Regions from separate parts of the Streptomyces sp. 2323.1 genome, predicted to be linked through region 1. Evidence: riboswitches for the same ligand, from Rfam matches in the RefSeq annotation. Region 1 holds a riboswitch; each other region holds the start of a gene.
What was found. Region 1 has a riboswitch for cobalamin ahead of CPH93_RS24385 (HoxN/HupN/NixA family nickel/cobalt transporter). Riboswitches for the same ligand answer to the same signal wherever they lie in the genome.

Region 1 (5,314 bases):
AGGCCGGGCGGGTTGGCGCCGGGCCGGGACGGTGTGGACCGGGAGGCACGGCCGACGGGCCCGGCCCGTAGGGACCGGAAGTCGCAGCCGCCGGGCCGGGCCCGTAGGGACCGGGAGATGCAGCCGCCGCGCCGGGCCCGTAGGGACCGGGAGATGCAGCCGCCGCGCCGGGCCCGTAGGGACCGGGAGATGCAGCCGCCGCGCCGGGCCCGTAGGGACCGGGAGATGCAGCTGCCAACCCGGCGCGCAGCCGCCCGATGTGGCTCCCGGTCAGGCACGATGGAGACATCATGGATCTCCGGTACCTCCTCTCCCGCGCCCATGGCCTCGCCGCCTCCGCGACGCCCGGCCGGCGCCGGCTGCTCGGGATCACCGGCCCGCCGGGCGCCGGGAAGTCCACCCTCGCCGCCCATCTCGTGGCCGGACTGGCCGGGCAGGCGGCGCTGGTGCCGATGGACGGCTTCCATCTCGCCGAGGCGGAGTTGCGCCGCCTGGGCCGCGGGGACCGCAAGGGCGCACCGGACACCTTCGACCCCGGCGGCTACGCGGCACTCCTGGCCCGTCTGCGCTCCCCCGAACCGGACACCTCCGTCTACGCCCCGGCCTTCGACCGCCGTATCGAGGAGCCGGTCGCCGGCAGCATCCCCGTCGCACCCCACATCCCGCTCATCGTCACCGAGGGCAACTACCTCCTGCTCGACTCCGCCCCCTGGTCGCGGGTGCGCGCACTGCTCGACGAGGTCTGGTACGTGGAGCTGGACGGCGCGGAGCGGATCCGGCGGCTGATCGACCGCCATGAGCGCTTCGGACGCCCGCGTGCCGATGCCGAGCGGTTCGTGCACGCCTCGGACGAGGCCAACGCCCGTGTCGTGGCGGCCACCCGCGAGCGCGCCGACCTCGTCATCCGCTTCACACCCGAAGAGGCCCCGTCCCCCGAGGGCACATAGTTCCCTTCCCCGGCCTCCTTGACCCGGCCCGTCGGCGAACAGCCCGGCCCCCTGACCGCTGCCCCTCGGCGAGCAGCCCGGCCACCGACAGGGCGCCCCAGCCCACGGAGACCGCCACCGCCACCGCCCGGCGGCCGCGCCCCGGCAGCGTCGCACCGAGCAGCACGGCATCCCCCAAGTCGGCGGCGATCCGCACATATGCGGCGGTGCGCAGCGCCGGCCCTTCCGGAGCCAGCGCCAGCGCCAGCCCGCTCACCGCGTCCCGCCAGGCCAGTGGACGCAGCGAGGTCCGGGTCGCCGGGGCGGTGCGCCCCGCGGCATCGGCCAGCCCGGAGGGCCGGGCCAGCAGACCGGGCGCCGCGGCCACCGCCACCCCGTACGCCGCCGTGGCCACTCCGACCGCACGCAGCAAAGAGACCTTCATCCACCGTCCGCCTTCCTCATCCACCGGTCACACGAGTCCCGTCAGGCTCGTTTTCCTCTTCAACCCCTTTCCGCGGCAGCCCCCTTCCCAAACGACATCACGAGTGTCACCATGACACTATGAGTGTCATTGAGGGGGAATCAGTGAGGCGATTCAGCGTCATCGAGGGGGAGTCCACGTCCATGAGCACCATCGAGCGCGACGGCGACGGCGAGGGAGCACCGACGCCGGCGCCCGACGAAGACCTGCTGTACGGCGTCATCCGGCGCCTGTGGCCCCTGCACCGCACGGTCGTGCGCGCGGTGGAACGCGAACTGTCCGGTACGGGCCTGACCGCCGGCGAACACGCACTGCTGGACGCGCTGCATGCCGAAGGCCCGCGGACCGTGCCGCAGTTGGCGCGCGCGATGGACCTGGACCGGCAGCCGGTGCAGCGCTGGGTGAACCACGCCGTCGAACTGGGCCTGGCGGTGACGGCGCCCAACCCCGCCCACCGCCGCTCGTCGCTGATCCAGCTCACGGCCGAGGGCGCGGAGGCGATACGCGGAATCCAGAAGGCCGAGACGGCGCAGCTGCGGCAGCGGCTGGCCGATCTGCCCGCCGAGGACCTCCGCACCGCGCTGCACGTGCTCGACCGACTCGGTGCGGAATTCCGGCACCTCGGGAACGGCTCACACGTTCCACCGGAGGAACCCGACAGTCACGGCAATACCGACGCCCGTCGCATCCAGCCCAGCCCACCGCATCCGACGCACAAAGGACGGCCCAGAGAATGACCCGCAGAATCACCGCCTGGTCCGAGATCGACAACGGCATCGTGCCGGTCGAGGAGGGCGAACTCTTCTACGAGACGGCGGGCTCGGGCCCCGCGGTGGTACTGCTGCACGGCGCGATGCTCGACCAGCACATGTGGGACGAGCAGTTCTCCTGGCTGGTGAACTCCGGCCTGCGCGCGATCCGTTACGACCTCCGCGGCCACGGTCTGTCCTCCACGGTGGCCGGTGACTTCGCCCACCACGAGGACCTGTGCGCGCTTCTCGACGCCCTCGGCGTCCCCCACGCCGTCCTCGTCGGCCTCTCCCACGGCGCCCGGGTCGCGCTGGACACCGCCCTCGCCCACCCGGACCGGGTGTCGGCTCTCGCCCTCGCCTCCCCCGGGATCAGCGGCCGCGCCTTCACCGACCCCTTCCTCCTGGAGCACATCAAGGAGCAGGTGGCGGCGATCGGCGCACCGGACGGCGTGGAGCGCTATATCGAGCACTTCCTGCGGATGTGGGTGGACGGGCCGCACCGCGAACCGTCCGCCGTGCACCCGGGATTCCGTGAGCGGATGCGCGCCTCGGCCGAGGCCAATGTGGAGGTGCATGGCGAGGGGACGGCGGCCGGGATGCCCCTGGAGGTCGGAGCCGCCGGGCGGCTGGGGGAGATCCGGGTGCCGACGGTCGTATTCGACGGCGACCTCGACGGCCGCGACATCTCCGCCAACGCCCATGCGATAGCGCTGTCCGTCCCCGGCGCCCGCAGGATCCGGATACCGGGCGCGGCCCATATGGTCAATCTGGAGAACACCGCGCTCTTCGACCAGGAACTCCATGCCTTTCTCTGCTCCCTTGACCTGTGACGGACGAGCCTCACCCGCCGACGGCGCTCCCGCCCGTCGCCGGATCCGCCCCACGGACCGCACCCCTCCCCCGTGGCGGCTAGAGTGGCCGGGCCGTGGTGTTCGGGAAGACCGGTGACGGACCGTGAGGTCCCAGACCGGAGCGGCCCTCGCCACTGTGATCGGGGAGTTTCCACCCCTTCCGCAGACGCATGACGCCTCTGCGGCGCCACTGACCGCAGCCCGCGGCCGGGAAGGCGGGGGCGGACGCGTGCACCTGTAAGCCAGGAGACCGGCCACGGCATCTCACGAACTGATCCACGAGGTGCTGGAGCGTGACCGCCGGATGGCCCTGTCCACCGATACCCCGACCACCCCTGCCTCCGGCGCCTTTCGCTGGCGACGGCAGGACACCGTCCGTACCGCGGGCCTGATGGCCGTCATAGCCGGACTGCATGTCGTCGCCTTCGGCGTGCTCTTCCTGCTGGTGGTCCCGCACCACTACACCGTCGGCAGCCGGGTCTTCGGCGTCGGGCTGGGCATCACCGCGTACACCCTCGGCATGCGGCACGCCTTCGATGCCGACCACATCGCCGCCATCGACAACACCACCCGCAAGCTGATGGCCGACGGCAAGCGGCCGGTCTCGGTCGGCTTCTGGTTCGCCCTCGGCCACTCCAGCGTGGTCGTCGTGATGGCGGCCCTCGTGGCGGGCGGCGCGCAGCTCGCCGGCATCCTGCTCAACGACGAATCCCGCATGCACCAGATCCTGGGCACGGTCGGGACCACCGTCTCGGGGTCGTTCCTCTACCTCATCGCCGCCCTCAACCTCATCGCGCTGTCCGGGATGTGGCGGGTCTTCCGCGAGATGCGCAGCGGCCGCTACGACGAGGTCGAGCTGGAGCGGCAACTCGACTCACGCGGCTTCATGAACCGCTTCCTGGGGCGGTTCACCCGCTCCGTCTCCCGCCCCGGCCAGATGTTCCCGCTCGGCTTCCTCTTCGGGCTCGGCTTCGACACCGCGACCGAAGTGACCCTGATGGTGATGGCCGGCAGCGGCGCCGCGGCCGGTCTGCCCTGGTACGCGGTGCTGTGTCTGCCGCTGCTCTTCGCCGCCGGAATGAGCCTGTTCGACACCCTCGACGGCACCTTCATGAACTTCGCCTACCAGTGGGCGTTCTCCAACCCGGTGCGCAAGGTCTACTACAACCTCGCGATCACCGGCCTCTCGATCGCCGTCGCCTTCTTCATCGGCACGATCGAGCTGGTGACGGTGCTGCACGACAAGCTCGCCCTCACCGACCCGCTGACCGGCTGGATATCCGGCCTCGACCTCGACAACGTCGGCTTCATCATCGTCGGCCTGTTCGTGGTCGTGTGGGCCGCGGCGCTGGCGTACTGGCGGCTGTCCGGCGTCGAGAAGCGCTGGACGGAGCGGGCCGGGCGAGCGCAGCCGACGAAGCCGGAGGGTACGGCAGGTCCGGCAGGCACGGCAGGTCCGGAGGAAGAGGCGCAGCCGGCGGGGCGGAGCGGACAGGAGGAGCGGGCGGCGTCGGACGCCTGAGGACCACCCCGCCCCGGCCTCCCCTCAGGTGGCCGACCCCGCCGCCGCCCCCGTCATCAGGTCCGGCCCCCAGCGCTCCAGTGCCGCTGCCAGATCGAGCGGGAGCACGCGGTCCGGCTGGTCCGGGCCGGGCCAGTCCTCGCGCGGGACCCGCCACATCACCTCGAACTCGTTGCCGTCCGGGTCCTTGGCGTACAGCGACTTGGCGACGAGGTGATCGCTGGCCCCCAGCAGGGCGCCCCGCTCGACGAGCCGGTCACGCGCCGCGACGAGTTCGCCGAGCGTGCCGACCTCCCAGGCGAGGTGGTACAGCCCGACCCGTCCCGCTTCGGGCCCGGGAGCCCCGGGACCCACGGCGAACAGCCCCAGGTCGTGATCGTTGAGCGAGCCGGGAGCGCTGAGAAACGCGGCGCGTCCCGGCACCTCGACATCCACCGTGAGCCCGAGGGCCTCGGTGTAGAAGGCGACGGCCCGCGCCACCTCACGTACGTAGAGCACCGCGTGATTGAGACGTCGTACCGGCATGGCCCTGCTCTCCGCTCTTCCGCCGCGACACCACCATGGTGCCGCCGCACTCCCCGTTTCCGGCTCCGCTGTTCCTGCCTGCCCCCGGGCCGGCGTGAATTCCTGCCCGCCCCGGGCCGGCATCCATTCCTGCCCCCGCCGGGCTGGCATCCGTTCCTGCCCGGACCGGGCCGGCGTCTGTTCCTGCCCGTCCCGGGCCGGCGTCCGTTCCTGCCCCGCCCGGCCCGGCGTCACTTCCGGACCAGCAGCATCAC
Region 2 (5,314 bases), 1.5 Mb from region 1:
GCCGATGTCGCGGGCGAGGATGACCGGGGTGTCGGGGGCGCGGTGTTCCAGGAGGAGTTCGCGGGCCTTGCCGACCTGCCAGGTGCGGGTGCGGGAGCCGGGGTTGTAGAGGGCCAGGGCCAGGTCGGCGCCGGCTGCCGCGTGGAGGCGTTCGGCGATGACTTCCCAGGGCTTGAGGCGGTCGGAGAGGGAGATGACCGCGTAGTCGTGGCCGAGGGGGGCGCCGGCGCGGGCGGCGGCGGCGTTGGCGGCGGTGACGCCCGGGAGGACGCGTACGGGGATGGCGCGGTACGGGTCCTGGGCGGCGACCTCCAGGACGGCGGTGGCCATCGCGAAGATGCCGGGGTCGCCGCCGGAGACCACGGCCACCCGGTGGCCGCGCCGGGCCAGGTCCAGGGCGAGTTCGGCGCGTTCGGACTCGACCTTGTTGTCGGAGGCGTGGCGGCGCTGGCCGGGGCGCCGCGGGACGCGGTCGAGGTAGGTGGTGTAGCCGACGAGGTCCTCGGCGGCGGCGAGGGCGCCGCGGGATTCGGGGGTCAGCCAGAGCGGGCCGGCGGGGCCGGTGCCGACGACGACCACCTCACCGGTGCCGGGCGTGGGAGCGGCCTCGGGCGGGGGGCTCGCGATGCGGCTGGGGACGACGGTGACGGAGAAGTACGGGACCGTCTCCGCGTCGATGTCGGCCAGTTTTTCGGTGCGTTCGCCGGACATGGTGGCGCGTTCGACGTAGTGGGCCTCCGGCAGGCGGCCGGAGCGTTCCATGGCGCGGCGCACGGTGGGGAAGGTACGGCCGAGCTTCATGACGACGGCGGCGTCGGTCGACGCCAGACGGGCGGTCAGCTCCTCCTCCGGCAGGGTGCCGGGGAGGATCGTCAGGACCTCGTCGGCCTCGGCGAGCGGCCTGCCCAGGCGGGCCGCGGCGGCGCTGATGGAGGTGACGCCGGGGATGACCTCGGTCGGGTAGCGGTCGGCCAGCCGCTTGTGCATGTGCTGGTAGGAACCGTAGAAGAGCGGGTCGCCCTCGGAGATGACGGCGACGGTGCGGCCGGCGTCGAGGTGGGCGGCGAGGCGGGCCGCCGCGGCCTCGTAGAACTCGTCCAGCGCGCCCCGGTAGCCGCCGGGATGGTCGGTCGACTCGGTGGTGACCGGGTAGACCAGCGCCTCCTCGATGTGGTCGGCGCGCAGGTGCTCGGCGGCGATCGCGCGCGCGATGGAGCGTCCGTGCCGGGCGCTGTGGTACGCGATGACGTCGGCCTCGCCGATGACCTGTACGGCCCGCACGGTCATCAGGGACGGGTCGCCGGGGCCGAGCCCGACGCCGTAGAGACGGCCGGGGGCGGCCGCCCGCCGGGTGCCGTCGTTGCCGGGTGCCTGCTGCTCGCTCACGCTCATTCTTCCTCGCTCGCCAGGGCGTTGATCGCGGCGGCGGCCATGGCGCTGCCGCCCCGGCGCCCGCGCACCACCAGGTGGTCCAGCTTCGACGGATGGGCGATCAGCGCGTCCTTGGACTCCGCGGCGCCGATGAAGCCGACGGGTATGCCGATGACGGCGGCCGGGCGGGGCGCCCCTTCCTCGATCATCTCCAGGAACCGGAAGAGGGCGGTGGGGGCGTTGCCGAACGCCACCACGGCACCGTCCATCCGGTCCCGCCACAGCTCCAGGGCGGCGGCGCTGCGGGTCGTCCCCATCCGGGCGGCCAGGTCCGCGACCGACGGGTCGGCGAGGGTGCACAGCACCTCGTTGTCCGCCGGCAGCCGCTTGCGGGTGACGCCGCTGGCGACCATGTTGGCGTCGCAGAGGATCGGGGCGCCGGCGCGCAGCGCGGCGCGGGCGCTCGCCACGACGCCGGGGGTGAAGGCCAGATCGCGTACCAGGTCGACCATGCCGCAGGCGTGGATCATGCGGACCGTGACCTGGCTGACGTCGGCGGGCAGCCCGCCGAGGTCCGCCTCGGCGCGGATGGTGGCGAAGGACTGGCGATAGATCGCCGCACCGTCCTTCTCGTAGTCGAACGCGGTCACTGTGGCCTCGGGGTTGTCGGTTGTGGGCTGGCTCATGGGGTGTGGCTTCGGCCTGGTGGGGCCGGGTGCTGCGGGGGTGGTGCCGGGGGCGCCGGGGCGTCGTCGGGGGCCGGTGCGGGCTCCGGCCGGACGACCGCCACCCGGTAGCCCTCCCCTGTTGCCCGCACATCCACCCATGCGCCGTGGGGGTGGCCGCAGCGGCGTTCGCAGCCGGACCAGTGGACGGGCAGGCCGTCCGGTACGGCGAGGGCGTCGGGGACGCGGGCGCCCGTGGCGACGGCGGCCGCGGCGTCGGTGCGGACGTCGGTGAGGGACTTGGCGCAGCCGGGGCGTCCGGTGCAGGCGCCGAGGCGGTGCCAGGGGGAGTCCGGGTCGGTGATCAGGCCGGAGGCGGCCAGCGCGGACAGCCGGGAGGCGGCGGTGCCGGCCGGCAGCCCGGGGACGACGATGCCACGCCAGGGGGTCAGCCGCAGCGCGCCGCAGCCGTCGTCGGCGGCGACGGCGCTCAGCAGACGCCACTGGGCGACCGTCAGCCGGCCCAGCGGCGCCAGGACGCAGAGCGAGGCCGTGCCGTCGGGGCCGTCGATGATGCCGGGGGCCGAGGAGTCCGGGGAGGGCGAGGGGAGGGGTGCCGGTGGCTGCGTCACATATGTGGGGGTGATGCCGGTTTCGTGTAGGTGTGCCGCCACCTCCCGGGCCGTCAGCCGCTGTTCGGCGGGCAGTTCACGGACCCGCCAGGCGCCGCTGCCGCTCGCCTCGGCGGCGGTCAGGAAGGCCTCGGCGGCGGCGAGCGCGGCGCGCGGGGCGTCCGGGCCGGCGATCCGCAGCGCCGCCGGATCGTCGCCGACCCGCAGCAGCGCGGTGCCCCCGGACCCGGCGGACTCCCCGGCCCGGTCCGCTTCTGCGACCAAGCTCACATCCCCGCCGAGGCCCGCCACATCGCCCCGCCCGTCGTCCAGGACGAAGAGGAAACGGCCCGAGAGGGCGGTCGCCCGCTCACTCGTGCAGAGGAGTTCATCCAGCTCACGGGCCCACCGGCGCACATCAGCAGGGGTGTTGCGGTCGAGTCCGGCCAAGGGGGAGGCGAGGATGTTGCGGATGCGTTCGTGGCGTGCGGAGGGCAGCAGTCCGGCGTCGCGCAGCAGGGCGGCCAGCTCGGCGCCGCAGCCGTCGGGCAGGCCGCGGAGCTCCGCGTTGCCGCGTGAGGTCAGGGAGAGGTGGCCGTCGCCGAGGCGGTCGGCGGCGTCGGCCAGCGCCTTTGCCTGACGCACCGTCAAGTCACCGGCAGGCAGCCGCACTCGGGCTAGGTACCCGTCGGCGGCGGAGTGCAGCCGCAGCGCTCCCGGGCAGGCGTCACCGCGGTCCCGTATGGGCGGTTCGGCCCCTTGGGGGCGTATCGAGGGGGAGGGCGGCATGGCGGCGAGCATACCTACGACGGTGCACGCCGGAACCGTGCCCCGGACCCCCTCGCGGCCACCCCGGGCCGCCCGTCGCAAAGGCCCGCTTACCTCCCCCGGGTCCAGCCCTTACTATGCAGGTCGGTGGGTCGGCTGATCCGCCGGACGCCAGCGACGGCGTGGGGTCGTGGACCCCAGGGAGGAAGCCCGGTGCAAATCCGGCGCGGTCCCGCCACTGTGAACCCGGCAGGTGCCGGGTGAGTCAGGAACTCCCGCCGTCCATACGACCACCCGGGGCGCGGACACCCCGAGGAAGGCCTGCGCTCGCATGCTTCTGCTGCTGTCGACCTCCGACACCGATCTGCTCAGCGCCCGCGCGGCCACGGGCCCGGTGCCGTACCGTCTCGCCAACCCCGCCCGCCTCGACGTCGCCGAGCTGCCGGCCCTGCTGGAGGGCGTGGACCTCGTCGTCGTACGCCTCCTGGGCGGCATCCGCGCCTGGCAGGAGGGCCTGGACCTGCTGCTCGCCGAGGACCAGCACCGCCCCGTCGTCGTGCTCACCGGTGAACAGGCCCCCGACGCTCAGCTCATGGAGCAGTCCACGGTCCCGGTGGGCATCGCGGCCGAGGCGCACGCCTACCTCGCGCACGGCGGCCCCGCCAACCTCGACCAGCTCGCCCGCTTCCTCTCCGACACGGTGCTGCTGACCGGCCACGGCTTCGAGCCGCCGGCGCCCGCCCCGTCCTGGGGGCCGCTGGAGTGGGACTCCCGCAACGACAGCGGCCCGCTGATCGCGGTGCTCTACTACCGCGCCCACCACATGAGCGGCAACACCGGCTTCGTCCGCACCCTGTGCGAGCAGATCGAGGCGGCCGGCGGCCGGGCCCTGCCCCTTTTCGTCGCCTCCCTGCGCGCTCCCGAGCCGGAGCTGATCGAGGCCCTGGGGGCCGCCGACGCGCTGGTCACCACGGTCCTCGCCGCGGGTGGCAGCAAGCCGGCGGACGCCTCGGCCGGCGGGGACGACGAGGCCTGGGACGCCGGTGCGCTGGCCGCGCTCGACGTCCCGATCCTCCAGGCCCTGTGCCTGACCGGGCCGCGGAGCGCCTGGGAGGAGAACGACGAGGGCCTCTCCCCGCTGGACGCCGCCTCGCAGATCGCGGTCCCCGAGTTCGACGGCCGGCTGATCACCGTCCCGTTCTCCTTCAAGGAGGTCGACGAGGACGGTCTGCCGGTGTACGTCGCCGACCCCGAGCGCGCCGCCCGGGTCGCCGGGATCGCCGTGCGCCATGCCCGGCTGCGCCACATCCCGGCCGCCGAGAAGCGCCTCGCGCTGGTGCTGTCCGCGTACCCGACCAAGCACTCCCGGATCGGCAACGCGGTCGGCCTGGACACCCCGGCCAGCGCCGTCGCACTGCTGCGCCGCCTGCAGGCCGACGGCTACGACTTCGGCACCGAAGAGGTCCCCGGCCTGGTGTCCGGCGACGGCGACGAGCTGATCTACGCCCTCATCGAGGCCGGCGGCCACGACCAGGAGTGGCTCACCGAGGAGCAGCTCGCCCGCAACCCGGTCCGGATCCCGGCCGCCGACTACAAGCGCTGGTACGCCACCCTCCCGCAGGAACTCCGCGACTCCGTCGAGGAGCACTGGGGGCCGCCGCCCGGCGAGATGTTCGTCGACCGCAGCCGCAACCCCGAGGGCGACATCGTGCTGGCCGCCCTGCGCCGCGGCAATCTGCTGATCCTCATCCAGCCGCCGCGTGGCTTCGGCGAGAACCCGATCGCGATCTACCACGACCCCGATCTGCCGCCCTCGCACCACTACTTGGCGGCCTACCGCTGGATCGCGGCCTCCGCCGACGACGGCGGTTTCGGCGCCGACGCCATGGTCCACCTGGG
Region 3 (5,314 bases), 570 kb from region 1:
CATCGTCCCGACGAGCAGGAAGCGCGCCGCGTGCCGTACCGAGACGCCTTCCCGCTCCACGTACGAGGCACCCATGGCGGCCGCGTCCAGCAGCAGGTCCACCAGGTGGTCGTGGAGCAGATTGACCTCGTCGACGTAGAGGATGCCGCGGTGGGCGTCCGCCAGCAGACCCGGCTCGAAGGCCTTCACGCCCTCCGACAGGGCCCGCTCGATGTCCAGCGCGCCGACCAGCCGGTCCTCGGAGGCGCCGACGGGCAGTTCGACCATCCGTGTCGGGCGTTCCTCGGCGGCGCCGGTGCCGTGCGGCCCGTCGGGGCAGCCGGGGTCGGGCGCGTCCGGGGCGCAGGCGAAGCGGCAGCCGCCGACCACGTCCACGGCCGGCATCAGCGCCGACAGCGCACGCACCGCGGTGCTCTTGGCGGTGCCCTTCTCGCCGCGGACCAGCACACCGCCGACCGCGGGGCTCACCGCGTTCAGCAGCAGCGCCAGCCGCAGGTCGTCCATGCCGACCACCGCGCTGAAGGGGTACTGCGGGGTCGTGTCGTGCGGGGTTGTCATGCTGTGTCGTCCTCCACGTCGCCGTCGAGCTCCGTATTCGTCCCTGGGGTACCCCTCATGGCGCCCCCGGAGGCACGAACGGCAGCCCGTCCGGTACCCCCTCCTCGATCAGCCGGAGCAGCGCGGCGGTGTCCGCGTGCTCCTCGATCAGATCGCCCAGCCGGTCCAGCTGCTCCTCGCGCAGGGCGGCGAAACAGGTGTCGGGGGCGGGCACGAAGGCCCGGCCGGCGTCCGCCGCGACCCGTCGCAGCAGGGCCCGGCGGAAGCCGTCGCTCTCCAGGGAGCCGTGCCAGTGCGTGCCCCATACGGAGCCGGCCCGGCACCCGTCCAGGAACTCTTCGTCCCCGCCGGTCACTTCGGCGACCCCGTGGTGGATCTCGTACCCCTCCACCGGCTCGCCCAGCGCCTCACCGGCCGGCCGCGCCAGCGTCTTCTCCGCCGCGAACCGCACCCGTACCGGCAGCAGCCCGAGCCCCTCGACGGTGCCCGCCTTCGACTCGACCTCGTCCTCGATGAGTTCGCCCAGCATCTGGAAGCCACCACAGATGCCCAGCACCGGCCGGCCCTCGGCGGCCCGCCGGGCGATCGCGTCCGCCAGCCCCCGCGCGCGCAGCCACTCCAGCGCCCGGACCGTGCCCCGGGTCCCCGGCAGCACCACCAGATCCGCGTCGGCCAGCTCCTCGGCCCGGTCCACGAACCGCACGACCACGCCGGGCTCCGCGGCCAGCGCGTCCACGTCCGTGAAGTTCGACATCAGCGGCACGGCGCAGACCGCCACCCGCAGCACCTCCGCGCCGTGCGGCGGCGCCACCACGCTCTCGCGCACCGCGCCGCGCAGCGACACCCTGAGGCCGTCCTCCTCGTCGATGCCCAGCCCGTGCGCGAAGGGCAGCACGCCCAGCGTCTGCCGTCCAGTGAGGCCGCGCAGCATCGCAAGGCCCGGCTCCAGCAGCGTCACATCGCCCCGGAACTTGTTGACGAGATACCCCGCGACCAGCGCCTGATCCTCCTTCGACAGCAGCGCGGTGGTGCCGAAGAAGGACGCGAACACCCCGCCGCGGTCGATGTCGCCGACCACGACGACCGGGATCCGGGCGGCCCGGGCGAGGCCCATGTTCACGATGTCGGTGCGCCGCAGATTGATCTCGGCGGGGCTGCCGGCGCCCTCGCAGATCACCGCGTCGTGCGTCCGCCGCAGCTCTGCCAGGCAGTCGGTGACGGTGCCGAGCAACTGCTCCTGGCGCCCGGCATGGTAGCCACGGGCACTGAGCTCACCCACCGGCTTCCCCAGCAGCACCACCTGGCTGCTGCGGTCGCTGCCCGGCTTGAGCAGCACCGGATTCATCAGCGCGGTCGGCTCCACCCGCGCCGCGGCGGCCTGCATCGCCTGGGCCCGCCCGATCTCCGCGCCCTCGCGCGTGACGAACGAATTCAGCGACATGTTCTGCGCCTTGAACGGTGCCACCCGGACGCCCTGGCGGGCCAGCCAGCGGCAGATCCCCGCCGTCACCACGCTCTTGCCGGCATCGGACGTCGTACCGGCCACCAACAGGCCACCACCGACCGCCCCGCCGGCTGCCTTCAACCGCCCGTTCACGGGGTCCTCCTCCTACGCCGGTGCTCCGGCTGTCTTGAGTCGTACGTGCGGCACTTCGAGTCTTTACGTCCGCCCGCCCCGCAAAGGCATTTCGGGTCTGTCCACCCGCCCACTCCTCGAAGGGACTTCGGGTCGCTACACCTGCCAACTCCCCGGAGGGACTTCGGGTCTGTCCACCTGCCAACTCCCCGGAGGGACTTCGGGTCTCTCCACCCACCCACTCCCCGGAGGCACTTCGGGTCACTACACCCGCCCACCCCCCGAAGGGGGGTGGGCGGCGGGGAAAAAGCAGGCGCCGGGGAAAAAGCAGGCAGCGAGGAAAAAACGGACGGCCTCATACCCGCCCCGCCCTACGCCCAAGCCCCACTCCAAGCCGCCGCCCCGCGCCCGCCCGAGCCGCCGCCCCCCGAGCCCCCGTCGCCCGCCCAGTACCGAACCCCGCCCTCAAAGCACCAAACCCCACCCGAGCCCCCACCGTCGCCACCAGCGCCCACACACTCACCCGCCGCGAGAGCCGCACCGCCCGCTCGATGTCGGACACCGCGACCGGCCGCGCCCCGCCGTTGAGCACCGGACGGTGTTCCACCCGCCCGCCGTACGCCAGAGTGCCGCCCAGCCGTACGCCCAGCGCGCCCGCGAACGATGCCTCCACGGGGCCCGCGTTGGGGCTCGGGTGGGCGCCGCCGTCCGCCCGCCAGGCCCGCAGCGCGGTGCGCCGGCCGGGGCCCGCGAGGACGGTGAGGGCGGCGGTCAGCCGGGAGCCGGGCCAGCCGGCGAGATCGTCGAGCCGGGCCGCGGCCCAGCCGAAACGGCGGTAGCGCGGGGACTTGTGCCCCACCATCGCGTCGAGGGTGTTCACCGCCCGGAACGCCACCAGCCCGGGCACTCCGCCCAGCGCACCCCATACCAGGGCACCCACCACCGCGTCCGAGGTGTTCTCGGCGACCGACTCCACCACCGCACGCGCCATCTGCGGCCCGTCCAGCGCCTGCGGGTCACGTCCGCACAGATGCGGCAGCCGCTCGCGCGCGACCTCCAGGTCACCCGCCGCCAGCGCCCCGCCGACGGCCCGGGCCTCCCGGCCGAGCGAGGTGCCGCCCAGTACGGCCCACACCGTCGCCGCGGTCAGCGCGACCCCGGCGGAGCCGCGCAGCGGGGACGGCGATGGCGCGGCGCCCCGTACGGCGCGCACCAGCAGCGCGGCACCGGCCGCGGCACCGCCCGCACACAGCAGGGCATGGGCCGCCCCGTATCCGCGGTGGTCGCGCCACAGCCGGCGCTCGACGGCGGCCGCGGCCCGGCCGAAGGCGGCCACCGGATGGCCGCGCCGGGGATCCGCCGCGATCAGGTCGCCGAGGAAGCCGAGAGCCGCGCCGCACGCATATCCCGCGTGTTCGCCGCGCATCGGGTCAGACCGCCGCTAGGGCGTGTCCACAACATTCCGCCCAGCCCGCGGCGCCTCGCCCTACACTTCGAAGGGGCCCTGCAGCAGCGGGCAGTGGAGCTCTAGACGGGCAGCCGGGCATGGCGGTATGTCCTCACTCAGGGTCCGCGCCCTGGCTCGACGTGACGGCGACATGAGTCTCCTGGCTCCCCGGATCGGCGAGTCCTCCGGCCTTCCAGCCCTGCGCGTACGCCGTCCGGCGTCCGCGAGATGGACCGTGGCCTTCACTGGAGGAACCCTCCCCGGTGACAGTGGCGGGACCGCGCCGGATTCGCACCGGACTTCCTCAGCTGTCGCCGAATGGCTCGGGCAGTCCACCACGCCCCGCGAATGCCCGTCAACTCACCCTTGACCTGCGACGCTGCCCCGTGGCATGGGCTGTGGTGCACGCCACAGCGTGGTGGCCGGATCACAGACGGTTGCCTGCGCCCCTGATTCCACGTCACTATCGGGAGCACGGCGGCGATGGGGCCGCCGGAAGGGGGCCGGGGGATGCCGCAGCGCGCTGACCGTCACGAGATCCGCATCAGGATCACGGGCACCAACAATCCCGATCAGGACATCGAGGACCTCAAGTCCTGGCTGGAGCGCGAGCCGTGGCTGGCCCGGCGGCAGTACGACTGGGCGCTGCGGCCCCGCCCGGCGGACGCGCACGACGACGGCGACGCCCCGCGCGACATGGCCGTCGGCGTCGACGATCTGGTCCTGGTCATCGTCGGGGCGGTCGCCGCCGAGATCACCAAGAGCCTCAGCATCGCCCTCAAGGAGTGGCTGCGCCGCCGCCGGGAGGAGCGGGACACCGGCGAACGGCCCGCCGTCGCGGTCGGGGCCGGCGCCGGCGGCCTGCGCGCACTGGCAGACGAGGGCCCGGGCGTCCCGGCGCCCGAACCCCCCGATCCCGGCCGCCCGGACGACGGAAGCGGCAGCACCGCCGGGGACTGAGCCGGATGTCCGAATACGACGCGCGGGGCAAGGTCAACCGGGCGCTGTTGATCTGTGTCGACGACTACCGTCATCTGCGCCCGCTCCCCGCGGTGAAGGACAACGCCCAGGAACTCGAACGCGCCCTGCTCGCCCCCGGCGCCGACCTGTTCACTCGGGGCGAGGTCGTCGTTTGCCGCCCGCAGGAGCCGTGGGAGGTGGAACAGGCGCTGGACACCGTCACCCAGGAGGCGCGCGGACTGCTGCTGGTCTACTTCTCCGGCCACGGCCGGGTGGGCCGGGACGGCGGCAATCTGCAGCTGATGGTCGGCGCCTCGGAACGGCGTCACAAGACCGTCTCCTGGCAGGACATGGTGCTGTCCTACCTCGACAACGCCCGGGCCGACCGGATCGTGATCATCCTGGAGTGCTGCTACGCCGGGAACGCGGGGGAGGCCTTCCACAACTGCCGCAAGCCCATGTCGCTGCTGATGGCCGCGCAGCCCAACCGCCGGATCTTCAGCGGCGAGGAGCCCACCGGGGGCAGTGTCTTCACCCGTGCCGTCCGCCAGACCCTGGAACAGGGCTTACCCGGCAGGCGGTGCGTCACCTTCGAGGACCTCGTCCGGGTGCTGCGGGAACAACTCGCCGCGGAACGGACCCCGATGGGCGACATCTGGGAACCGCGGTCGGCGAAGCAGAACACCGTCGACGACGTCATCCTGTCCTTCGCCACCCCCGAGATACGGCCCCCGACCCCGCTGCGGATCCGGCTGCGCCGCCGGTTGAAGTCC

Region 2: another riboswitch for cobalamin. It lies ahead of cobN (cobaltochelatase subunit CobN); the one in region 1 lies ahead of CPH93_RS24385 (HoxN/HupN/NixA family nickel/cobalt transporter).
Region 3: another riboswitch for cobalamin. It lies ahead of CPH93_RS26875 (cobalamin biosynthesis protein); the one in region 1 lies ahead of CPH93_RS24385 (HoxN/HupN/NixA family nickel/cobalt transporter).

Annotation. Positions count from the first base shown of each region.
Region 1 covers NZ_LT907981.1:5,666,472-5,671,785, reverse strand. The annotation lists gene CPH93_RS24410 (methyltransferase) at 1-1, shown strand, start outside; gene CPH93_RS24405 (nucleoside/nucleotide kinase family protein) at 291-947, shown strand; gene CPH93_RS24400 (hypothetical protein) at 910-1,371, opposite strand; gene CPH93_RS24395 (MarR family winged helix-turn-helix transcriptional regulator) at 1,515-2,147, shown strand; gene CPH93_RS24390 (alpha/beta fold hydrolase) at 2,144-2,992, shown strand; cobalamin riboswitch at 3,072-3,286, shown strand; gene CPH93_RS24385 (HoxN/HupN/NixA family nickel/cobalt transporter) at 3,318-4,535, shown strand; gene CPH93_RS24380 (VOC family protein) at 4,560-5,060, opposite strand; gene CPH93_RS24375 (DoxX family protein) at 5,291-5,314, opposite strand, start outside.
Region 2 covers NZ_LT907981.1:4,128,530-4,133,843, forward strand. The annotation lists gene CPH93_RS17575 (precorrin-2 C(20)-methyltransferase) at 1-1,392, opposite strand, end outside; gene CPH93_RS17580 (precorrin-8X methylmutase) at 1,389-2,057, opposite strand; gene cobG (precorrin-3B synthase) at 2,054-3,448, opposite strand; cobalamin riboswitch at 3,552-3,712, shown strand; gene cobN (cobaltochelatase subunit CobN) at 3,747-5,314, shown strand, end outside.
Region 3 covers NZ_LT907981.1:6,238,993-6,244,306, forward strand. The annotation lists gene CPH93_RS26865 (putative cobaltochelatase) at 1-558, opposite strand, end outside; gene CPH93_RS26870 (cobyric acid synthase) at 614-2,155, opposite strand; gene CPH93_RS26875 (cobalamin biosynthesis protein) at 2,490-3,560, opposite strand; cobalamin riboswitch at 3,735-3,887, opposite strand; gene CPH93_RS26880 (hypothetical protein) at 4,092-4,541, shown strand; gene CPH93_RS26885 (caspase family protein) at 4,547-5,314, shown strand, end outside.